Regions from separate parts of the Streptomyces sp. NPDC002787 genome, predicted to be linked through region 1. Evidence: riboswitches for the same ligand, from Rfam matches in the RefSeq annotation. Region 1 holds a riboswitch; each other region holds the start of a gene.
What was found. A riboswitch is a leader RNA that binds a small molecule or an ion and turns the genes downstream of it on or off. The one in region 1 is predicted to bind cobalamin.

Region 1 (7,697 bases):
CGTCCATGGGGTGCTTGACCTTGGACATGTCGGTCACGAGGTCCGCGAAGTCGACGAGCTTCTCGGGCGCGTTCCGCCCGGTGATCACCACATGCTGGGTCCCCGGCCGGTGGCGCAGCACGTCCACGACCTCGTCCGTGTCCACCCACCCCCAGTGCATGGGGTAGGCGAACTCGTCGAGGACGTACAGCTTGTACGTCTCCGCCGCCAGGTCCCGCTTGACCTGCTCCCAGCCCTCCCGGGCCTTCTCCTCGTTGTCCATCTGGCCGTCGCGCTGCACCCACGACCAGCCCTCACCCATCTTGTGCCAGTCGACGGACCCGCCCTCACCGGACGCCCCGAGCACCCGCAGCGCGTTCTCCTCGCCGACCTTCCACTTCGCCGACTTGACGAACTGGAACACCCCGATCGGCCACCCCTGGTTCCAGGCGCGCAGCGCCAGTCCGAACGCGGCGGTGGACTTGCCCTTCCCGATGCCCGTGTGCACGAACACCAGCGGACGATTCCTGCGCTGACGCGTCGTCAGCCCGTCGTCCGGTACGACACTCGGCTGCCCCTGAGGCATTACGCGGCCCTCCTAGAAGTCCTCTGCGAAGTCCCTTGCACATCACGTACGAGCCCGGCGATGGAATCCGCTCGAAGCTCGTCCAACGTCACCGCCGTGCCGCCCAGCTCACCCGCGAGCCGCCCGGCCAGCCCCAGCCGGACATGGCCCGACTCGCAGTCCACGACCACGGAGGCGATGCCCTCGGCCGCGAACAGCCGGGCCGCCCGCCCGGCGAGCGCGACCGGCTCGGGGCCGCCCGTGGCCCGCCCGTCGGTCACGACCACGACGAGCGCCCGCCGCGCGGGGTCCCGCAGCCGCTCCACCCGCAGCACCTCATGGGCCCGCAGCAACCCGGCGGCCAGCGGCGTCCGCCCGCCCGTGGGCAGCGACTCCAGCCGGGACGCCGCCGCCTCCACGGACGAGGTCGGCGGCAACGCCACCTCGGCGGCCGACCCCCGGAAGGTCACCAGCCCCACCTTGTCCCGCCGCTGGTAGGCGTCCAGCAGCAGCGACAGCACCGCCCCCTTCACCGCACTCATCCGCTGCCGGGCCGCCATCGATCCGGAGGCGTCGACCACGAACAGCACGAGGTTCCCCTCCCGCCCCTCCCGGGTCGCCTGCCGCAGATCGTCACGGCGCACGACCAGCCCCGGCCCCGACCGGCCCCGCGCCCGCTGGTGCGGCGCGGCGGCCTGGACCGTGGCGGCCAGGTGCAGCTTGGTCAGCGTGCCGCGCGGACGACGCGCCCCGGTCGTCCGCCCGTGCTCGGTCCGCGCCCGCGAACGCCGCCCGGCGGCGCCCTCACCGAGCCCCGGCACACTCAGCACCTTCGTACGAAAGGGCTCGGCGGCCCGTACGGCGGACTGCTCGCCCGCCCCGGCGCCGGCGGGCTGCGGCTCCCCGCCCTCCCCGGCCTCCGGCCGCGCACCGGTGTCACCGTCCTGTGGCCCCTCGGGCTCCGAGGAGGGCGGCTGCCCGCCACCCCCGTCCGGACCGGGATCAGGGTCCTCGTCTTCCGACGGCCCCCCGAACTCCTCCAGCGTCTCGTCGAGCTTGTCCTCGTCGAGTCCCGGCGCGTCGAACGGGTTCCTGCGCCGCCGGTGCGGCAGCGCGAGCAGCGCCGCCTGGCGCACATCCTCCGCCAGCACCTCGGTCCGCCCGGCCCACGCGGCCAGCGCGGTCGCCGTCCGCGCCATCACGATGTCGGCCCGCATCCCGTCGACCTCGAACGCCGCGCACGTCGCCGCGATCTGCCGCAGCGCCGCGTCACCGAGCACCACCGACGGCAACAGCTCCCGCGCGGCCACGATCCGGGCCCGTACGGCGGCCTCCTCGTCGGCCCAGCGCGCCGCGAAACCGGCCGGGTCGTCGTCGTAGGCGAGCCGCCTCCGTACGACCTCCACCCGCTGGTCCGGCTCCCGCGAGGCCGCGACCTCGACGGTCAGCCCGAACCGGTCGAGCAACTGCGGCCGCAGCTCGCCCTCCTCGGGGTTCATCGTCCCCACGAGCAGGAAGCGGGCGGCATGCCGTATGGAGACGCCCTCCCGCTCGACGTACGAGGCGCCCATCGCGGCCGCGTCGAGCAGCAGGTCGACGAGGTGGTCGTGGAGCAGGTTGACCTCGTCGACGTACAGGATCCCGCGATGCGCGTCGGCCAGCAGCCCCGGTTCGAACGCCTTCACGCCCTCCGACAGCGCCCGTTCGATGTCGAGCGCACCGACGAGCCGGTCCTCGGAGGCACCCACGGGCAGCTCGACCATCCGCGACGGCCGCGCCTCGAACGCCGGCTCGTGCGGCCCGTCCGGGCACCCGGGGTCCGGCTTCACGGGATCGCACGAGAAGCGGCACCCGGCGACGACCTCCACCTCCGGCAACAGCGCCGAGAGCGCCCGCACGGCGGTGGACTTGGCGGTGCCCTTCTCGCCGCGCACGAGCACACCGCCGACGTTCGGTGCGATCGCGTTGAGGAGTAGGGCGAGTTGCAGGTCGCCCTGCCCGACGATGGCGGTGAAGGGGAAGTGCGTACTCACGAGTTGATCCCTCCTGTGGGAGAAAGGGCGAGATGAGGGCGACTCTGAGGCTCGTGAGCGGTCAACCCGGAGCCGTGCTCCCTGCCCGAGCGGGGATGGTCCGGCGGTGTCGCCCGCGGTGGGCGGCGTCTCGGTGTGCTCCCCGCGCATGCGGGGATCGCGGAGATCACTCGTCTCCCTCCAGATCTTCCTCAACGTCCAGGTAGGTCGTCCGAGTCAACTCCGCGCCGTGCACGGCCTCGCCCCCGAGCAGGACGGTCGGGGCGCCCGAGACCCGCGGCGCGGCGAGCCCGTCCTCCCAGGCGGCGGCCCTGGCCGCCAGGAGGTCGGTGTCGGAAGTCGACGACAACAGCACGGTGCCGGGGCTCATGCGGGCGCTCCCGGTGGGATGAAGGGCAGTCCTGTCGGTGCGCCCGACTCGATGAGCCGCCACAGCGCGTCCGTGTCCGCGTGCTCCTCGATCAGATCGCCGAGCCGGTCCAGTTGCTCCTCACGCAGCGCCGCGAACGAGGTGTCGGACGCCGGTACGAACCGACGCCCCGCGGCGGCCGCCACCTCCCGCAGAAAGGCCCGCCGGAACCCGTCCGACTCCAACGACCCGTGCCAGTGCGTGCCCCAGGTCTGCCCGACCCGGCACCCGTCCAGGAAGGGTTCGCCGCCCTCGATCCCGGCGACCCCGTGATGGATCTCGTACCCCTCGACCCGTTCCCCGAGGGCCTCACCGACGGGCCGCGCGAGCGTCTTCTCACGGGCGAACCGCACGCGAACGGGCAGGAGTCCGAGCCCTTCCACGTGCCCCCGCCGGCTCTCGACCTCGTCCTCGATGTGCTCCCCGAGCACCTGGAACCCGCCACACAGGCCGAGGATCGGCCGCCCTTCCGCGGCCCTGCGGACGAGGGCGTCGGCGAGCCCCCGCTCCCGCAGCCACTCCAGCGCCCGTACCGTTCCCCGGGTCCCTGGGATGACGACGAGATCCGCGTCGGCCAGTTCCTCGGGCCGGTCCACGAACCGCACGACGACACCGGGTTCGGCGGCGAGCGCGTCCACATCGGTGAAGTTGGACATCAGCGGGATCGCGCACACGGCGACCCGCAGCACGTCCTCCCCGACGGGCGGCGCGACGTTCGACTCGCGGACGGTTCCGCGCAGGGAGACCCGCAGCCCGTCCTCCTCGTCGATGCCGAGCCCGTGCCGGAAGGGCAGCACACCGTACGTGTGCCGCCCGGTGAGTCCGTGCAGCATGTCGAGCCCGGGCTCCAGCAGGGAGACGTCCCCGCGGAACTTGTTGACGAGGAACCCGGCGACGAGGGCCTGATCCTCGGCGGAGAGCAGTGCGACGGTCCCGAAGAAGGACGCGAAGACACCCCCACGATCGATGTCGCCGACGACGAGCACGGGAAGCCCGGCACCGCGGGCGATCCCCATGTTGACGATGTCGGTCCGCCGAAGGTTGATCTCGGCGGGACTGCCGGCCCCCTCACAGATCACCGCGTCATACGTGCCCCGCAACTCGGCGAGACAGTCGAGAACGGTTCCGAGAAGCTTCTGCTGCCGTCCCCCGTGATACCCCCGCGCGCTCATCTCCCCCACGGGCTTCCCCAGCAGCACCACCTGACTGCTCCGCTCCCCACCGGGTTTGAGCAGCACGGGATTCATGAGCGCGGTCGGCTCGACGCGACAGGCCTGGGCCTGCATGGCCTGCGCCCGCCCGATCTCGGCGCCCTCGTTCGTCACGAACGAATTGAGCGACATGTTCTGCGCCTTGAACGGCGCGACCTTGACACCCCGCCGCACCAGCCACCGGCAGATCCCGGCGGTGACGACACTCTTGCCGGCGTCGGAGGTGGTGCCGGCCACGAGCAGCCCCCCACCCACGCCACGATCGCCGCTCATGAGTTCCCCTTCGTGACCCGGCCCAGCACCAGCGCACCCGCCGCGCTGACCCCCAACGCCAGCCAGCTCACCCGCCGCGACAACCGAACGGCCCGCTCGATGTCCTCCACGACGACGGCCCGCCCCTCCCCGTTCAGCACAGGCCGATGCTCGACCCGCCCCCCGTATGACAACGTGCCCCCCAACCGCACCCCGAGCGCCCCCGCGAACGACGCCTCCACAGGCCCTGCGTTGGGACTCGGATGCTTCCCCGCGTCCGCCCGCCAAGACCGCACGGCCCCCCGGGGGTTCCCACCGGCAACCGTGGCCAGGACGGCCGTCAGCCGGGCCCCCGGCCACCCCGCGACGTCGTCCAGCCGCGCGGAAGCCCACCCGTACCGCCGATGACGCGGGGACTTGTGCCCGACCATGGCGTCCAGCGTGTTGACGGCCCGGAACCCGAGAAGCCCCGGCACCCCACCGACGGCGCCCCACACCAGGGCACCGACCACCGCGTCCGAGGTGTTCTCGGCGACGGACTCCACGACGGCCCGCGCGATCCCGTCCCGGTCGAGTGCCTGAGGATCACGCCCGCAGAGGTGCGGCAACCGGGCCCGCGCGCCCTCGACGTCCCCTGTCTCCAGGAACCGCCCCACGGCCCTGGCCTCCCGCCCGAGCGAAGTCCCCCCGACGACGGCCCAGGTGGCGGCGGCGGTCAACGCGACGGAGGCCGCCCGCGACGGCCGTACGACGGACGAGGCCACGGCCCCCAGCGCCACGGCGCCACCCGCGCACACCGCGGTGTGCAGCGCGCCCCACCCCCGGTGGTCCCGCCACAGCACCCGTTCCACGGCACCGGCCGCCCGCCCGAACGCGGCGACCGGATGCCCCCGGCGAGGATCGCCGAGCAGCAGATCACCGAGGAGCCCGGCGGCGGCGCCGTACGCGAAGACGCGGTCGGCACGCATCGGTTCAGCCGACCACGGGGTCGGGCAACGAGCGGATATCGAGACCCGATGGGCAGCCGCGCATGGCGATATGTCCTCACTCAGGGTGTCCACGCCCTGGTTCGACGAGACCGACGGCGAGAGTTCCTGGCTCCCGGGAAGGTTCTTCCCCGGTGACAGTGGCGGGACCGCGCCGGACTCGCACCGGCTTCCTCTCCTGCCGTCGTACATGGCCCCGGCAGTCCACCACGCCCCTGGAAGACCCGTCAACTCGCTGTTGACCTGCGGTGGAATGGTGTGCTGAGCCCCACACCGCTGAAATACCGTCACGCGGACAACTGCGTGGAAGTTGCTGCCGGACAGAGGCGGGTCATGACCCGTGACTCGAACTCGAACAGTGACGCGCTGCTCGTCTTTCGCTACGCGGCGTGGTGTGGTTTTCTGGCGGGACTTGTGGACCCGGGAGCGGGCGGATCGTGAACATCCGTCCGGGGGACGGGAGGTGCGCACATGGGAGACCGAGCGAGGGAAACCGCTGCGGCGCGCGGGGGGAAGCCGGACGTCTGGCGAGAACGGGTGACCGCCGCCGCCCCACTGGCGCTCTTCTGCTCCGTGATGGGCGTGCTGTCCGTCGGGGCGGGTGCCTTGGCCGCGCTTCTCGTGCCGAGCGGTGAGGTGCGTGCCCTGGTCTGGCTGGTGGTGACCGTGCTCGGTGCCGCCGGGGCCGGCCTGTGGTGGGGACTGACCCCGGTCACGGAACGGCTCCGGGTCCTGAACCGGGCGCTGGGGGAGGCTCGGCCTAGGAGGCCGCACCACCGCTGACGATGGATCAACCCCCGTAAGCGTCATAGGACGCCCACGGGGGCTGATTCTGAAGTTGCCGGTGTCGGCCCCCAGGGGGGCCGTGGGGTTTCCGGTCTCAGGTCATGATGAGGGAAATCCCGTACGCCACTGCCGCCGCGCACAGCGCGAAGCACACGTACGCCCCAGCGGTCGCCGGTAGCACCGACTCGCCCCGGGTTGACGCCGCCTCTCGCTTGGAGAGGCCGACGATGCCCAGGGTGAAGAGGCCGACGAGGGCCACGGTGACCACGAGGCTGACTCCGAAGACGGAGCCGAGAGCTGCCCAGTCGATGTGCATGGTGGTGATCTTCCTCAGGAGGTCGCGGGGCTCAGACGGCCGTCGGCGTGGACGAGTTCGCCGGGGTCGTGGTCTCGGCGGCGGTCGTGGCCGCGGGGGCCGGGATGGTCGCCGCGAGCTCCTCGGTCACGGTGCCGGCCGGCGGCGGGGTCACCGCGGCGATGGCCGTGGTCACCACGCCCGGGGGCTCCTCGGCGTGGTCGTTCACATTGGTGTGGTCGACCACCTCGCGGCGGGAGATCACCCAGATGGCGGCGCTGGAGGCGATGAGGAAGACCGCGACGACGGCCGTGCCCCAGGTCCCGAAGGACGTCACCCACTCGGCGAGCGCGGCGACCAGCGCGGCGGCCGGCAGGGTCAGACCCCAGGCGACGAACATCCGGGTCGCCGTGGACCAGCGGACCACACCGCCCTTGCGGCCGAGGCCCGCGCCCATCACGGCACCGGAGACCGAGTGCGTGGTGGAGAGGGAGAAGCCGAGGTGCGAGGAGGCCAGGATGACCGTGGCCGCGCTGGTCTGGGCGGCGAAGCCCTGCTGCGGCTGGAGGTCGGTCAGGCCCTTGCCCATCGTGCGGATGATGCGCCAGCCGCCCAGGTAGGTGCCGAGCGCGATGGCCAGACCGGCGGAGACGATGACCCACACCGGCGGGTCGGAGTCGGGCGCGAGGGCGCCGCCGGCCACCAGGGCGAGGGTGATGATGCCCATCGTCTTCTGGGCGTCGTTGGTGCCGTGGGCGAGTGAGACCAGGCCGGCGGAGGCGATCTGACCGGCGCGGTACCCCTTGCCGGAGGCCTTCTCGCTCGTGTGCCGCCCGAGCCCGTACGTCAGCCGGGTGGCGAACATCGCCGCGACACCGGCGACCAGCGGAGCCGCGACGGCCGGTATCAGCACCTTGGTGACGAGCACGTCGCCGTGCACCGAGCCGACGCCGACCGAGGCGATCGTGGCGCCGATCAGGCCACCCATCAGGGCGTGCGAGGAACTGGAGGGGAGCCCGACGAGCCAGGTCAGCAGGTTCCAGAGGATGGCGCCCACGAGCGCCGCGAATATGACCTCTGGCTGTATGCCGGACTCGTCGACGAGCCCCTTGGAGATGGTGTTGGCGACCTCTATGGAAAGGAACGCGCCGACAAGGTTGAGCACGGCGGACATGGCCACC
Region 2 (7,697 bases), on a different contig from region 1:
CGCCACGCCCCAGCAGGAGACCAAGGTCTCCAAGCTGGTGTCGCTGCTGGTGAAGGTGGGCGCGCTGGCGTTCGTCCTCACCATGGACAAGACGGTCGCCATCAACTTCCAGCTGCTCGGCGGCATCTGGATCCTCCAGACCTTCCCGGCCCTCGTCGGGGGTCTCTTCACCCGCTGGTTCCACCGCTGGGCGCTCATCGCCGGCTGGGCGGTCGGCATGCTGTACGGGACGCTGGCCGCGTACGGCGTGGCCTCCCCCACGCAGAAGCACTTCGGCGGGTCATCTGCGGAGATCCCCGGCATCGGCGAGATCGGGTACATCGGTCTGACCGCCTTCGTGCTCAACGTCGTGGTCACCGTGGTCCTCACCTTCGTCCTGCGCGCGGCCAAGGCCCCCGACGGCATCGACGAGACCAAGCCGGAGGACTACACGGCGGACGCGGGCGACGCGGGCGTCCAGGTGGAACTGCCGCCGGCGACGGCGGGCACGAGCCACTAGTCCATCACCGGGTTCCGGGGCGGCGGGGGCGCCTTTTCTCGCCCCCGCCGCCCCTACCCGTCCCTCCCCCACCAGGGGCTGCGCCCCTTCGCCCCCCACCCACCCGCACCCGACAACGAACCCCCTCGGGGTCGAAGGGGCAGCGCCCCTGGGATGGGACGGGTAAGGGCGGCGGGGGCGAAGAACACCCGGCTACGCTGATTCGGTGACCGCTCGCGCCCCGATCGTCCTCGACAGCGACCCCGGTATCGACGACGCCGTGGCCCTGCAGTACCTGCTCGGCACCGGCCTGTGGGACCTCAAGGCGTACACATCGGTCGGCGGCAACCTCCCCGCCGAGGCGACCTACGCCAACGCCCGGGCCCTTGCCCGAGCCCTGCGCATCGACAGCGACGTCCCGGTCCACCGCGGCGCGGGCCGCCCCCTGTCCCGCCTCCCCTACCGCGAGGCGTCCGCCTTCCACGGCCCGGCCGGCCTCGGCGACGAAACACTGCCCGACTCCACGGCCCCGCACCCGGCGGAGTCGTCCGCGCAGGCTCTGCTCCGGCTCTCCCACGCGTACGAGGGCGACCTGACGGTGTGCGCCACGGGCCCCCTCACGAACGTGGCCATCGCCCTGCTGGAGGACCCGGCCTTCGCCCACCGCGTGCGGAAGTTCGTGTTCATGGGAGGTGCCGCCCAGGTCCCGGGGAACTTCACTCCGGTCGCCGAGTTCAACGTCTGGGCCGACCCGGACGCCGCCGAGATCGTCCTCTCCTCCGGCATCCCGTTCACCATGGTCGACCTGGACGCCTCACACCGCTGGCTGTTCCGCCCCGCCGACCTCGCCGCACTGGAGGCCGCGGGCCCGGGCACGGCCCTCGCGGCCCGGCTGATGCGCACCTACATGGACGCGTACACCCGCCACGGCGGGGACGGCACCTGCCCCCTGCACGACCCGCTGGCCGTCGGCGTCTGCGGGGACGAGGCGTTCGTCGAGGCCGCCGGCGGAGCCGTCGTCGTGGAGTGCGCGAGCGAACTCACGCGCGGCCAGACCGTGTTCGTGCCGGCCGCCGCCCGCCGGGTGTACTACTCCGAGTCCCCCGCCCTGACCGCCCGCCTCCGCGCCACCGGCCGCGTCGCCCTGGGCCCGGGCACCCGCGACTTCAGCGAGGACTTCGTGACGGCGCTGCCACGGTGGCCGGCGGTTGCCTGAGCCGACCGCTCCGGCGGGTTGAGCGGGCCCGGAGTCGACCGCCCCCTGATGCCGTGCCGATCATCCGACAAGTCGTCGCCCCTGTGGAAAACCTCGGACGCGACTTGGCGGCCCTCATGCAGACTTCGAGCCATGGACATCACCATCAGGCAGATCTCCCCCGACGAGTACCCCACCCTCGGCGAGATCACCGCACGGGCCTATCTGGCAGACGGTCTCCTGGACTTCGGGGAGAGCGACGAGTACCTCGGCGAGCTGCGGGACGTGGCGAAACGGGCCGCGGCGGCCGACGTGCTGGTCGCCGTCGAGGAGGGCAGAGTGCTCGGCGGAGTGACCTTCGTCCCGGCGGGAGGCCCGATGGCCGACATCGCCGGCCCGGGCGAGGCCGAGATCCGCATGCTGGCGGTCGCACGCGAGGCCCGCGGACGGGGCGCGGGCGAGGCCCTCGTCCGGGCCTGCCTGGAGCGCGCCCGGGCCGTGGACGGCTGTGCACGCGTCGTGCTGTCGACCCAGAGCCGCATGCACGCCGCCCACCGGATCTATGAACGGCTGGGCTTCACTCGCACACCAGAGCGCGACTGGAACCCCGTCCCCCACCTCGACGACCTCTTGCTCCTCACCTACGAGTTGACGCTCTGACACGCTTCGAAGTCGTCGCCGGAGCCGTCGCCGGAGCCGCCGCGACACAACATCTGGGGGTGTCACCGCAGCCCGACACAAGATGTATGCTCATGCTCGCTGTCGCCGCAGGGGAATCCGGTGCGAATCCGGAGCTGTCCCGCAACGGTGTACTCGCGTGCATGCACGCCTGTCCAGTCCGAACACCTGCCGACAGTGCGCCCGGCCGTCCGGTCCGGGTGCCCTGACGTCCGGGCCTCGTGGAATGGGCCGGTGGACGCGACGCCCCCGTGCGCTCGTGTGCTGCTGCCTGCCCTCCCAATGGCCCCAGCCGAGCGAGGGAGAGCCCCCACGTGACCATCGCGCCAGCCGACCCGGTTTCAGCCGACCTGGCTTCAACCGCCCCGGTGACGGAGTCCGACGGTCCCGGTACCGCGTTGCTGCGGACCCTGACCGAGCTGACCGCCGACCTCCCCGACGCCGACCCCGGCCGGGTCGCCGCCGCCGCGCTGCGCGGCCGGTCCGCGAGGGCCGACGAGGCGGAGCTGCGCGAGCTGGCCACGGAGGCGGCCGCGGGCCTCATCTCCGAGGACCCCGCCTACTCGAAGCTGGCCGCCCGCCTGCTGGCCATCGGCATCCGCGCCGAAGCCGCCTCGCAGGGCGTCACGACGTTCACCGAGTCCATCGCCGTGGCCCACCGGGAAGGCCTCGTCGCCGACCGCACGGCGCAGTTCGCCCGCGTCCACGCCGGGCGCCTCGACTCCCTGGTCGACCCGGCCGCCGACGACCGCTTCGGCTACTTCGGTCTGCGCACCCTGCACAGCCGCTATCTGCTCCGGCACCCGATCACCCGCAAGGTCGTCGAGACTCCCCAGCACTTCATGTTGCGGGTGGCGAGCGGTCTCGCGGCCGACGACACCGTACGGTCCCTGGACGAAGTCGCCGCGCTCTACGGGCTGATGAGCCGCCTCGACTACCTGCCCTCCTCCCCCACACTGTTCAACTCCGGTACGAGGCACCCCCAGATGTCGTCGTGCTACCTCCTCGACTCCCCGCTGGACGAGCTGGACTCCATCTACGACCGCTACCACCAGGTGGCCCGTCTCTCGAAGCACGCCGGCGGCATCGGTCTGTCGTACTCCCGTATCCGCTCGCGTGGTTCGCTCATCCGGGGCACCAACGGGCACTCCAACGGCATCGTGCCGTTCCTGAAGACGCTGGACGCCTCGGTCGCCGCGGTGAACCAGGGCGGCCGGCGCAAGGGCGCGGCCGCGGTCTACCTGGAGACCTGGCACTCCGACATCGAGGAGTTCCTGGAGCTGCGCGACAACACCGGTGAGGACGCCCGGCGTACACACAACCTGAACCTGGCGCACTGGGTCCCGGACGAGTTCATGCGCCGGGTGAACGCCGACGAGCGGTGGTCGCTGTTCTCCCCGACCGATGTGCCCGAGCTGGTGGACCTGTGGGGTGAGGAGTTCGACGCCGCGTACCGCAGGGCGGAGGCGAACGGCCTGGCGAGGAAGACCATCCCGGCCCGCGACCTGTACGGCCGCATGATGCGCACCCTCGCGCAGACCGGCAACGGCTGGATGACCTTCAAGGACGCGGCCAACCGCACGGCCAACCAGACGGCCGAGCCGGGTCATGTCGTCCACTCGTCCAACCTCTGCACGGAGATCCTGGAGATCACGGACGACGGGGAGACGGCGGTCTGCAACCTGGGCTCGGTGAACCTGGGGGCGTTCGCCGACCGGTCGGCGGGCGACATGGACTGGGAGCGGCTGGACGAGACCGTCCGCACCGCCGTCACCTTCCTCGACCGTGTCGTCGACATCAACTTCTACCCGACCGAGCAGGCGGGCCGCTCCAACGCCAAGTGGCGCCCGGTGGGCCTCGGCGCGATGGGCCTGCAGGACGTCTTCTTCCAGCTGCGCCTGCCCTTCGACTCCCCCGAGGCGAAGGCGCTGTCCACCAGGATCGCCGAGCGCGTCATGCTCGCCGCGTACGAGGCCTCCGCCGACCTTGCCGAGCGGGGCGGCCCGCTGCCGGCCTGGGAGAAGACCCGCACGGCCCGCGGTGTGCTGCACCCCGACCACTACGGCGTCGAGTTCACCTGGCCGGAGCGCTGGGCGGCCCTGCGCGAGCGCATCGCGACGACCGGCATGCGCAACTCCCTGCTCCTCGCCATCGCGCCGACGGCCACCATCGCCTCCATCGCCGGTGTGTACGAGTGCATCGAGCCCCAAGTGTCCAATCTGTTCAAGCGCGAGACGCTGTCCGGCGAGTTCCTCCAGGTCAACTCGTATCTGGTGAAGGACCTCAAGGAGCTGGGCGTGTGGGACGCCCGCACCCGCGAGGCGCTGCGCGATTCCAACGGTTCGGTGCAGGACTTCGCATGGATCCCGGCCGACGTACGGGCGCTGTACCGCACGGCGTGGGAGATCCCGCAGCGGGGCCTGATCGACATGGCCGCCGCCCGCACCCCGTATCTGGACCAGGCCCAGTCGCTGAACCTGTTCCTGGAGACGCCGACCATCGGCAAGCTCTCCTCGATGTACGCGTACGCCTGGAAGTCGGGCCTGAAGACGACGTACTACCTGCGCTCCCGCCCGGCGACCCGCATCGCCCGCGCCGCCCAGGCGCAAACCCCGATCCCCGTGCAAGCGACTCCTGACGACGCGGTCGCCTGCTCCCTGGAAAACCCCGATTCCTGCGAGTCCTGCCAGTAATTCCCGCCCGCCACCCGACCACCACCCCCGGAGGACGGCGCTTCGCGCCGACTGTGATGACCACCCAGAACCTGCTCGACCCCGGCTTCGAGCTGACTCTCCGCCCCATGCGCTACCCGGACTTCTACGAGCGCTACCGAGACGCGATCAAGAACACCTGGACCGTCGAGGAGGTCGACCTCCACTCGGACGTCGCCGACCTCGCGAAGCTCTCCCCCGCCGAGCAGCACCTCATCGGCCGCCTGGTCGCCTTCTTCGCGACGGGCGACTCGATCGTCGCGAACAACCTGGTGCTGACGCTCTACAAGCACATCAACTCCCCCGAGGCCCGGCTCTACCTGAGCCGTCAGCTCTTCGAGGAGGCCGTCCACGTCCAGTTCTACTTGACGCTGCTCGACACCTACCTCCCCGACCCGGAGGACCGGGCGGCGGCCTTCGCGGCCGTGGAGAACATCCCCTCCATCCGCGAGAAGGCGGAGTTCTGCTTCACGTGGATGGACTCCGTCGAGAAGCTGGACCGCCTGGAGTCCAAGGCGGACCGCCGCCGCTTCCTGCTCAACCTGATCTGCTTCGCCGCGTGCATCGAGGGCCTGTTCTTCTACGGCGCCTTCGCGTACGTCTACTGGTTCCGCAGCCGGGGCCTGCTGCACGGCCTGGCCACCGGCACGAACTGGGTGTTCCGCGACGAGACGATGCACATGAGCTTCGCCTTCGACGTCGTCGACACCGTCCGCAAGGAGGAGCCGGAGCTCTTCGACGAGCAGCTCGAGCAGCAGGTGACCGACATGCTGCGGGAGGCCGTCGAGGCGGAGCTGCAGTTCGCCCGCGACCTGTGCGGTGAAGGCCTGCCGGGCATGAACACCGAGTCGATGCGGCAGTACCTGGAGTGCGTCGCCGACCAGCGGCTGACGCGCCTCGGCTTCGCGCCGGTCCACGGCTCGGAGAACCCGTTCTCCTTCATGGAGCTGCAGGGCGTCCAGGAACTGACGAACTTCTTCGAGCGGCGTCCGTCCGCGTACCAGGTGGCGGTGGAGGGCACCGTCGACCTGGACGAGGACTTCTAGGCCGCCTCCCTGCGCCGCCTAGGCGGCGCGGGCGATGCGGTGGGCGTGGGCGGAGGCATCGCGGGCGGGCCTCTCCGGGCCGGCCCCGTCGAGGGCGGCGGCGCGGTCCTCCGCCTGCCGGAGCTGCCGGTCGATGCGGCGGTCGTGCATCACCCCGATGATCGCGGGCAGCACGACCAGGGCGAGCAGCCCGAGAACGGCCAGCATTCCGATGAGTCCTTGCAGCTGTGTCGTATCCATGGACACCACTGTCGCGCCGAATACTCCTGACAAACAGTGGCAGGACTGCCGCACCCCCTCGAATTACTGCCACCCCCAAGGCACACTGGCAGCATGCTGAAGAACGTGGCCGCCGTCCTCCTGGACGGTGTGCATCCCTTCGAACTCGGTGTCGTCTGCGAGGTCTTCGGCCTCGACCGCAGCGACGAGGACCTGCCGGTGTACGACTTCGCGGTCGCGTCGGCGGAGGGCCCGACCCTGCGGACGCACGCCGGGTTCACGATCTCCACCTCGCACGGCCTGGACCGGCTCGACGAGGCGGACCTCGTCGTCGTACCGGCGGGTGAGAGCTATGTGCGGCGGATCTATCCGGCCGAGCTGCTGGACGCGCTGCGCCGGGCCGCCGACCGGGGCGCCCGGGTGCTGAGCGTGTGCTCGGGGGTCTTCGTGCTCGGCGCGGCGGGGCTGCTGGACGGGCGGCCCTGCGCGGTGCACTGGCGCCACGCCGAGGAGCTGTCCCGGCAGTATCCACGGGCGGTGGTCGAGCCGGACGTGCTGTACGTGGACGCGGACCCGGTGATCACCTCTGCGGGCACGGCGGCCGGTATCGACGCCTGTCTGCACATCGTCCGCAAGGAACAGGGGCCGGAGGTCGCCAACAAGATCGCCCGGCGGATGGTGGTGCCGCCGCACCGCGACGGGGGTCAGGCCCAGTACATCGAGCGGCCGCTGCCGCGCTCGCAGTGCGACACGGTCGGTGAGGTGCTGGCCTGGATGGAGCGGCATCTCGACGAGGAGGTCACCGTCGAGCAGCTGGCCGCGCGTGCGCACATGTCCCCGCGCACGTTCGCCCGCCGTTTCCAGCAGGAGACCGGGACCACCCCGTACCGCTGGATCCTGCGCCAACGGGTGCTGCTGGCCCAGCGGTTGCTGGAGGCGACGGACGAGACGGTGGACGCGATCGCCTGGCGCACCGGCTTCGGCACCGCCGCCGCCCTGCGCCATCAGTTCGTACGGTCACTGGGCACGACCCCGCAGGCCTACCGCCGGACCTTCCGGGGGCCGGAAGTCGCCTGACAGCGGACCGGGCGCGGGCAGGTCCCGCGCCTCGGTTTTCGCCGGCCGTCTCAGTCGTTGGCGACCACGGGGTACCGGGGCTCGCTCTCGGCCATCTGCCGCAGGGCGTCCTTGCGGTCGCGCTTGGAGAGCCGGTCGATGTACAGGTAGCCGTACAGGTGGTCGGTCTCGTGCTGCAGGCACCGCGCGAAGTAACCGGTGCCGCGCACCTTGATCGGGTTGCCCTTCTCGTCCTGCCCGGTGACCTCAGCGTAGTCGGGGCGGGCGAGCGGCATGTACGCGGTCGGCACCGA
Region 3 (7,697 bases), on a different contig from region 1:
GTCTCAGCTCCAGGTCGGCGTCCCGGGCGAGGAGTCCGTCGAAGATCTTCGAGTTGCCGTCCTTGCCGTAGCCGAGGAGCGGGCTGAGGGTCTCCGGCTCGGACGCCACCCCGATCACGACCGAGTCGGCGGCGCCGGCGCCGCCCGTGCCGCCGCCCGGCGCCGAACACGCGGTGGCCCCGAGGGCCACCGCCGCCGCGACGGCGACACGTCGTATCGGTCGGGACGTCATGAGCCTCACACCCTTGCTGCATTGCCAACGTTGTTGCACATTAATTGCAGGTAAGGGTTACCCAGGCAAATCGCGCATCAGTCCAACGATGTGACCTGCGGATATCGGCTCGGCGTCGGAGTCCGGGCCATCAGTCGGTCCCGCCCCGGCGGCTGCGGCCGGCCCGTCAGGCGGTCCCGCCCCGGCGGCTCCGGAACCACCACGCACCGCCGCCGAGCACGAGGACGGCAGCGCCGATACCGACGAAGACGGCGACGGGGAGTCCGTCGTCACCGTCCGTGCCGTCCGCCGCGGGCTCCGCCGACGGTGCGGAGGTCGGGTCGCTCGGCTCGGGCGAAGGGGCGGCCGTCGTGGGCTCCTCCGAGGGGCTGGGGGTGGGACTGACCAGCTTCGCGCCGGGGGCGGCGGCCTTCAGGTCCAGGCTGGGCGCGGGGTGACCGTGCCCGTGTCCGTGATCGTCCTCACCGGCGTCGTCCAGTTCGATCCACCGGTCCACCTTGCCGTCGCTGTAGGACTGCAGCGTCTTGAAGACCAGCGTCTTCGCATCGGGCAACTGCCGTACGGTGACGACGTACTCGACGTCCTCCCCCACGGCGAGCTTCTCGCCCGAGACGGTGTAACCGCGCTCGGTGGGGGCGAACTTCCAGCCGTCCGGGCCCTCCTTGTAGGTGATGTCGGCGGGGACGATGCCCTCGGGCAGGATCACCTCCAGCTCGGTGATACCGGCGGAGGTGGACTCCGACTCCGCGGAGAAGGTCAGTTCGACGTTCTGGTCGAGGGCCCGAGCCCCCTCCGCCTCGACCTCCGCGTGGGCCGCGGCTGGTCCCGCGGCGGCGACGGCCACCGCGAACGCGACGGTGGTGAGGACTCCGAGACGGCGCATGCCGGGTGCCAGGGTCGGGCGGTGCACGGCTAACTCCCTTGTGCCGATGATGTGAAGGCTGCATTCAAGCGCAGGGCGCCGGTCGGGGCCAAGGTCGATCGGGGCCTCCCAAAAGGGCAGTCGGGCCGCACCGAGGGGGCCGCCGCACCGGTGAAGCCGTCGTATCCGGGCAAGACCGTCCGTTCTCCCCGGGGCGTGTGTCGCATGTGACTGAGGGGGCGTGCGCCGGGGTGTGTGCGGTTCACCACCGCTTCCGCGCCACCGTCTCCGCTTGTCAGCGCCCTTGTGCGGGCACTACTGTCACCACGCCTTGGTGAACGGGAAATCCGGTGTCATGCCGGTGCGGCCCTCGCCACTGTGATCGGGAAGTCCGGCTCCGGTCCTCACGGACAGCCACTGGGTCTTCGGACCCGGGAAGGCGGAGCACGGGCGGTGGTACCCGTAAGCCAGGAGACCGGCCAAGGCGCGTCAACCATCCACGAGGTGCTGGAGAGGGTCTGCTGAGCCATGCACATAGCCGAGGGTTTCCTTCCTCCGGCGCACGCGATCGCCTGGGGCGTAGCGTCCGCGCCGTTCGTCGTCCACGGAGTACGGTCACTCACCCGTGAGGTCAGGGAGCATCCCGAGAGCACGCTGCTGCTCGGTGCCTCGGGGGCCTTCACCTTCGTCCTGTCCGCGCTGAAGCTGCCGTCGGTCACCGGCAGTTGCTCCCACCCCACCGGCACCGGACTGGGTGCCATCCTGTTCCGGCCGCCGATCATGGCGGTCCTCGGCACCATCACCCTGCTTTTCCAGGCCCTGCTGCTCGCGCACGGCGGTCTGACGACGCTCGGCGCCAACGTCTTCTCGATGGCGATCGTCGGCCCCTGGGCGGGTTACGGCGTCTACCGGCTGCTGCGGCGGTTCGACGTGCCGCTGATGGTCACGGTCTTCTTCGGCGCGTTCTTCGCCGACCTGGTCACCTACTGCGTCACCAGCGTCCAGCTGGCGCTCGCGTTCCCCGACCCGAGCAGCGGTTTCGTGGGCGCGCTCGGCAAGTTCGGCTCCATCTTCGCCGTCACCCAGATCCCGCTCGCGGTGAGCGAGGGTCTCCTCACCGTGCTGGTGATGCGTCTGCTGGTGCAGTCGAGCAAGGGGGAACTGACCCGGCTCGGCGTGCTCCTGACCGGCGAGCGGAACCGGAACCGGACCGAGGCGGTGGCCCGATGAACCGGAGCACGAAGATCAACGTCCTGCTGCTGCTCGTCGTGGCCGCGCTCGCCGTGCTGCCGCTGGCCCTCGGCCTCGGCGACCACAAGGAGGAGCCCTTCGCGGGCGCCGACGCCGAGGCGGAGACGGCGATCACGGAGATCGACCCCGGGTACGAGCCGTGGTTCTCGCCGCTGTACGAGCCGCCCTCCGGTGAGATCGAGTCGGCGCTCTTCGCCCTCCAGGCCGCGCTCGGCGCGGGCGTCCTCGCCTACTACTTCGGCGTCCACCGGGGCCGCCGGCAGGGCGAGGCACGGGCCCGCGCACAGCTGGAGGCGGGTGAGACCACCCCGGCAGCCGTGACGACCACGAAGACCGCGCCCGGCGGCGAGGGATCGCCGGGTGGTGCCGGGGAGTCCGCCGACGGGCGGGGCTGAGTTCTCGTGCTGCCGATCGACGCGGCGGCGCACAGCAGCCGCTGGCGCCGTCGCCATCCCGTGGACAAGGCCGTGCTGGGACTGGGCCTCACGGTCCTCGCGATCTCCCTGCCGCCCTGGCCCGGCGCGGCCCTGGTGCTGCTGACCGCGCTCGCCGTGCTGCTGGGCCCGGCGGGCGTGCCCGGCCGTCGGTTGTGGCGCGCCTACCGGGTGCCCCTGGGCTTCTGCGTGACCGGCGCGCTGCCCCTGCTCGTCCAGGTCGGCGGGCCCGACGGGTTCGTCACCCTGGCCGAGGGCGGCCCGGTCCGCGCCGGGGAACTGCTGCTGCGCACCTCGGCCGCCTCCCTCGGCGTGCTGCTGTTCGCCTTCACCACCCCTATGTCGGACCTGCTGCCCCGGCTGGTGAAGGCCGGGGTGCCCGCGCCGGTCGTGGACGTCGCGCTGGTCACGTACCGCATGAGCTTCCTGCTGCTGGACTCGGTACGCCGGATCCGGGAGGCGCAGGCTGCCAGGCTGGGTCACACCACGCGGGCGGCCACCTGGCGTTCGCTCGCCGGGCTGGGCGCCACCGCGTTCGTGCGGGCCTTCGACCGGGCCGCGCGGCTCCAGACCGGGCTCGCCGGACGGGGCTACGACGGCACCCTGCGCGTTCTGGTGCCCGATGCCCGGGTCTCCGTGCGCTTCACCACGGCCAGTGTCGTGCTCCTCGCGGCCGTGGCCGCCCTCACCTTCGTCCTGGAAAGGCCGCTGACATGAGCGAGCCCGTGCTGGTCGCCCTGCGGGGCGCGTCCTTCGCGTACGAGGACGGTCCGGCCGTGCTCAGCGACCTCGACTTCGAGGTGCGCGAAGGCCGCGCGCTCGCCCTGCTGGGCCGCAACGGCAGCGGCAAGACCACGCTGATGCGGCTGCTCAGCGGTGGACTGCGGCCCCGCACGGGCGGGTTGGCGGTCGAGGGGCAGCCGGTGACGTACGACCGCAAGGGCCTGACCCGGCTGCGTACGACCGTGCAGCTGGTCGTGCAGGACCCGGACGACCAGCTCTTCGCGGCGTCCGTCGCGCAGGACGTGTCGTTCGGGCCGCTGAACCTCGGGCTGTCCGACGCGCAGGTGCGGGCCCGCGTGGACGAGGCGCTCGGCGCCCTCGGCATCGCCGCCCTCGCGGACCGGCCCACCCATCTGCTCTCCTACGGCCAGCGCAAACGCACCGCCATCGCCGGCGCGGTCGCGATGCGGCCGCGTGTCCTGATCCTCGACGAGCCGACCGCCGGGCTCGACCCCGACGGCCAGGAGCGGCTCCTCGCCACCCTCGACGAACTGCGCCGGGCGGGCACCACCGTCGTGATGGCCACCCACGACGTCGACCTCGCCCTGCGGTGGGCCGACGACGCGGCGCTGCTCACCCCGGCCGGCGCGCGCACGGGCCCGGTGGCCGAGATGCTCGCCCGCACGGATCTCCTCCAGGCGGCGGGGCTTCGGCTCCCCTGGGGTGTCGCGGTCGCTCGACTCCTGCGCGACCAGGGCCTGTTGGCCGAGGAGGAGCCCGGTCCGCGCACTCCGGACGAGCTGGCGGCCATGGCGGGGGCGGGCACCGAAACGGGTCCGCTCCTGCCTCAGATCCGCAGGCCGTAGACGCGGACGGCGGTGCCCGCGAAGACCTCCCGGTCCTCGGCGTCACTCAGTTTGCACATCAACGAGTGGGCCACGTCCAGGACTTCGACGTAGTCGGAGGCGAGCCGGCAGACCGGCCAGTCGGAGCCGTACATCAGCCGCTCGGGGCCGAAGGCGTCCAGCACGGTGTCGGCGTACGGGACGAGGTCCGCGACCTGCCAGGAGTGCCAGTCGGCCTCCGTGACCAGGCCGGAGAGCTTGCACACGGTGTTCGGCAGGGCGGCCAGCCGCCGGATCTCCCCCGCCCATGGCTCCAGTTCACCGGAGGCGACGGGTGGCTTCCCCAAGTGGTCCAGGACGAAGGTGAGTTGCGGGAGACGGGCCGCCGCCTCCACGGCGGCCGGGAGTTGGTGCGGCTGAACCAGGAGGTCGTAGACGAGTCCCGCGTCGGCGACCTCGGCGAGGCCTCGCAGGACGTCCGGGCGCGCCAGCCAGCGGGGGTCGGGTTCGCCCTGCACCTGGTGGCGGATGCCCACGAGGTACTCCCCGCCGGGGCCTTCGCGCAGTTCGGCCAGGGCGTCGGCGACGGCGGGAGAGGTGAGGTCGGTCCAGCCGACGACCCCGGCGACCACGTCGCTGCCGGCGGCGAGGGCCAGGAACTCCGGGGTCTCCTCGGGCACGGTGATCGTCTGGACCAGGACCGTGGCGGTGACACGGGCGACGCTCGCGGCGGACTCCAGCTCGCTGAGGGTGAAGTCACGGCGCAGCGGGGCGAGTTCAGGACCGGTGATCCAGTCCTGGTCACGGACGGAGAGGTCCCAGACGTGGTGATGGGCGTCGACGGTCCAGGCGTCGGCGTCGTCCGTGCCGGTCACAGTTCCCACACCACGGGCAGTCCGGCGTCGGAGCCCTCGGCCGAGTAGTCGTGGACGACGTCGAGGAGGTCGGCCATGCGGGCCTGCCAGGCGATGTTGACCGGCAGTTTCTCCAGTTCGGCGATCATCGCCGCGTAGTCCTCGACCTCCAGCAGATGGAAGAGGTCGGTGCCGCTGCGCCAGATCGTCCACTCGCTCACCCCGGCGGCGCGGATGGCGGTGGTCAGCTCCTCGGGGACCTCGCGGTGGGCCGCCTCGTACTCCTCGACGCGGTCGGCTCGGACCTTGGTGTGCAGGGCGACTCTCATCATGCCTCCTTCAACTGTGGGACGGGGATGTTCGGGTTCAGCAGCCCCTCGGCGCGCAGTTCGTCCCAGAGGGCGGCCGGGATCCGACGGCTGAGCAGGTCGACCGTGTCGCGCACCTCCTCGGCGGAGCGCGCGCCCGTCAGCACGGCCGCCACCGCCGGATGGGCGGAGGGGAACGCCAGGGCGGCGGCGCGCAGCGGTACACCGTGGCGTTCGGTGACCGTCTTCAGCCGCAGGGCGCGGTCGAGCACGGTCCGCGGGACGGGGGCGTAGTCGTACGTGGCGCCCGGATTCGGGTCGATCAGCAGGCCGGAGTTGAAGGCACCGCCGATCAGCACGCTGCGCCCCCGGGCGGCGGCCTCGGGCAGCAGCTCGTGCAGCCCCTCCTGTTCGAGGAGGGTGTAGCGGCCGGCCAGCAGGACCACGTCGATGTCGGTCTCGCGCAGGAAGCGGGCGGGCAGCGCGGACTGGTTCATGCCGACGCCGATCGCCCCGACCACGCCTTCGGCGCGCAGGCGCTCCAGCGCCGGGTAGGCCTCGCGCAGGGCCTGCTCGGCGTGGTCGTCGGGATCGTGGAGGAGCACCACGTCCACGTGGTCCAGGCCGAGCCGTCCAAGGCTGGCCTCCAGGGAGCGCAGGACGCCGTCGGCGGTGAAGTCCCAGACGCGGCGGTGGGTCGCCGGGACCGCGAAGCCGTTCGCCAGGTCATCGCCCTCGACGCTCTCGTTCTCCACCAGCAGCCGGCCGACCTTGGTGGAGATCGTGTACGACTTCCGGGGGCGGCCCCCGAGCGCGGCGCCCAGGCGGCGTTCGGACAGGCCGAGCCCGTAGTGGGGTGCGGTGTCGAAGGTGCGGATCCCGGCGTCCCAGGCCGCGTCGATCGCGGCGGCGGCCTCCTCGTCGGGCACCGGGCGGAAGAGGTTGCCGATGCCCGCGGCGCCGTACGCCAGTTCGGTGACGCGGACGTCGGTGCGACCGAGGGTCGTGGTCCTCATGAGCCGGCCGGGCGGAGCCGGAGCCCCTGCATACCGCCGTCGACGGCGAGGGCGGTGCCGGTGATGCTGGCCGCGGCGGGGCTTGCGAGGTAGGCGATGGCGGCGGCGACCTCGTCGGCGGTGACCAGGCGGCCCATGGGCTGGCGGGCGTTGAGGGCGGCCCGCTCGGCCTCGGGGTCGTCGGCCGCGTCGAGGAGTCGGCCGATCCAGGGGGTGTCGGCGGTGCCGGGGTTGACGCAGTTGACGCGGATGCCCTCGCGGACGTGGTCGGCGGCCATGGCCAGGGTGAGGGACAGTACGGCGCCCTTGCTGGCGGAGTAGAGGGCGCGTTGCGGCAGGCCGGCGGTGGCGGCGATGGAGCAGGTGTTGACGATCGCCGCGTGGGAGGAGCCCCGCAGGTGGGGCAGGGCGGCCCGGCTGGTGCGCACCATGCCGAGAACGTTGACGTCCAGGACGCGGTGCCACTGCTCGTCCGGGTTGTCCTCGACGGTGCCCTGCGCTCCGATGCCCGCGTTGTTCACGAGGATGTCCAGGCCGCCGAGCCGCTCCACGGCCTCCGTGACGGCGGCCCGTACGGAGGCGTCGTCGGTGACGTCGGCCTTGAGGCCGAGCAGCGGGGCCGAGGCCCCGGAGGGGTCGAGATCGAGTACGGCGACCTCTGCGCCCCGTGCGGCCAGCAGCCGGGCGGTGGCCAGCCCGATACCGGACGCACCCCCGGTGACGATCGCGCGGAGACCTGACAGATCCATCATGCGACTTCCTCCCGTCCAGCGAGGTCGGCGGCCCAGAACGTCCCGTCCGGGTAACGGTATTCGGCGAGGGACGCGGTGTGCATGGTGGCGGAGAAGCCCGGCGTCAGAGGGACGGTGTAGTGGCCGTCGCGGATCACCACGGGGTCGGTGAAGTGCTCGTGGAGGTGGTCGACGTATTCGATGACGCGGTTGTCCGTGGTGCCGGAGAGTGTCAGGTAGTCGAACATCGACAGGTGCTGGACCAGTTCGCACAGGCCCACTCCGCCGGCGTGCGGGCATACCGGGATGCCGAACTTGGCGGCGAGGAGCAGGATGGCGAGGTTCTCGTTGACGCCGCCGACGCGGGCCGCGTCGATCTGGAGGACGTCGATGGCGCCGGCCTGGAGGAGCTGCTTGAAGACGATGCGGTTGTGGACGTGT

Region 2: another riboswitch for cobalamin. It lies ahead of ACWD26_RS11885 (ribonucleoside-diphosphate reductase subunit alpha); the one in region 1 lies ahead of ACWD26_RS06410 (cobalamin biosynthesis protein).
Region 3: another riboswitch for cobalamin. It lies ahead of ACWD26_RS19705 (energy-coupling factor ABC transporter permease); the one in region 1 lies ahead of ACWD26_RS06410 (cobalamin biosynthesis protein).

The regions. Positions count from the first base shown of each region.
Region 1 is NZ_JBSFVC010000004.1:72,348-80,044, reverse strand. It holds gene cobO (cob(I)yrinic acid a,c-diamide adenosyltransferase) at 1-565, opposite strand, end outside; gene ACWD26_RS06425 (putative cobaltochelatase) at 565-2,577, opposite strand; gene ACWD26_RS06420 (hypothetical protein) at 2,744-2,947, opposite strand; gene ACWD26_RS06415 (cobyric acid synthase) at 2,944-4,470, opposite strand; gene ACWD26_RS06410 (cobalamin biosynthesis protein) at 4,467-5,417, opposite strand; cobalamin riboswitch at 5,516-5,659, opposite strand; gene ACWD26_RS06405 (DUF397 domain-containing protein) at 5,694-5,876, shown strand; gene ACWD26_RS06400 (hypothetical protein) at 5,907-6,218, shown strand; gene ACWD26_RS06395 (hypothetical protein) at 6,316-6,537, opposite strand; gene ACWD26_RS06390 (anion permease) at 6,569-7,697, opposite strand, start outside.
Region 2 is NZ_JBSFVC010000007.1:133,527-141,223, reverse strand. It holds gene mctP (monocarboxylate uptake permease MctP) at 1-499, shown strand, start outside; gene ACWD26_RS11895 (nucleoside hydrolase) at 705-1,694, shown strand; gene ACWD26_RS11890 (GNAT family N-acetyltransferase) at 1,827-2,333, shown strand; cobalamin riboswitch at 2,420-2,541, shown strand; gene ACWD26_RS11885 (ribonucleoside-diphosphate reductase subunit alpha) at 2,666-5,044, shown strand; gene ACWD26_RS11880 (ribonucleotide-diphosphate reductase subunit beta) at 5,101-6,108, shown strand; gene ACWD26_RS11875 (hypothetical protein) at 6,127-6,348, opposite strand; gene ACWD26_RS11870 (GlxA family transcriptional regulator) at 6,442-7,404, shown strand; gene def (peptide deformylase) at 7,455-7,697, opposite strand, start outside.
Region 3 is NZ_JBSFVC010000013.1:133,962-141,658, reverse strand. It holds gene ACWD26_RS19715 (ABC transporter substrate-binding protein) at 1-232, opposite strand, end outside; gene ACWD26_RS19710 (DUF1775 domain-containing protein) at 399-1,142, opposite strand; cobalamin riboswitch at 1,410-1,592, shown strand; gene ACWD26_RS19705 (energy-coupling factor ABC transporter permease) at 1,623-2,324, shown strand; gene ACWD26_RS19700 (energy-coupling factor ABC transporter substrate-binding protein) at 2,321-2,740, shown strand; gene cbiQ (cobalt ECF transporter T component CbiQ) at 2,747-3,496, shown strand; gene ACWD26_RS19690 (energy-coupling factor ABC transporter ATP-binding protein) at 3,493-4,368, shown strand; gene ACWD26_RS19685 (amidohydrolase family protein) at 4,350-5,222, opposite strand; gene ACWD26_RS19680 (L-rhamnose mutarotase) at 5,219-5,530, opposite strand; gene ACWD26_RS19675 (aldo/keto reductase) at 5,530-6,525, opposite strand; gene ACWD26_RS19670 (SDR family NAD(P)-dependent oxidoreductase) at 6,522-7,277, opposite strand; gene ACWD26_RS19665 (L-fuconate dehydratase) at 7,274-7,697, opposite strand, start outside.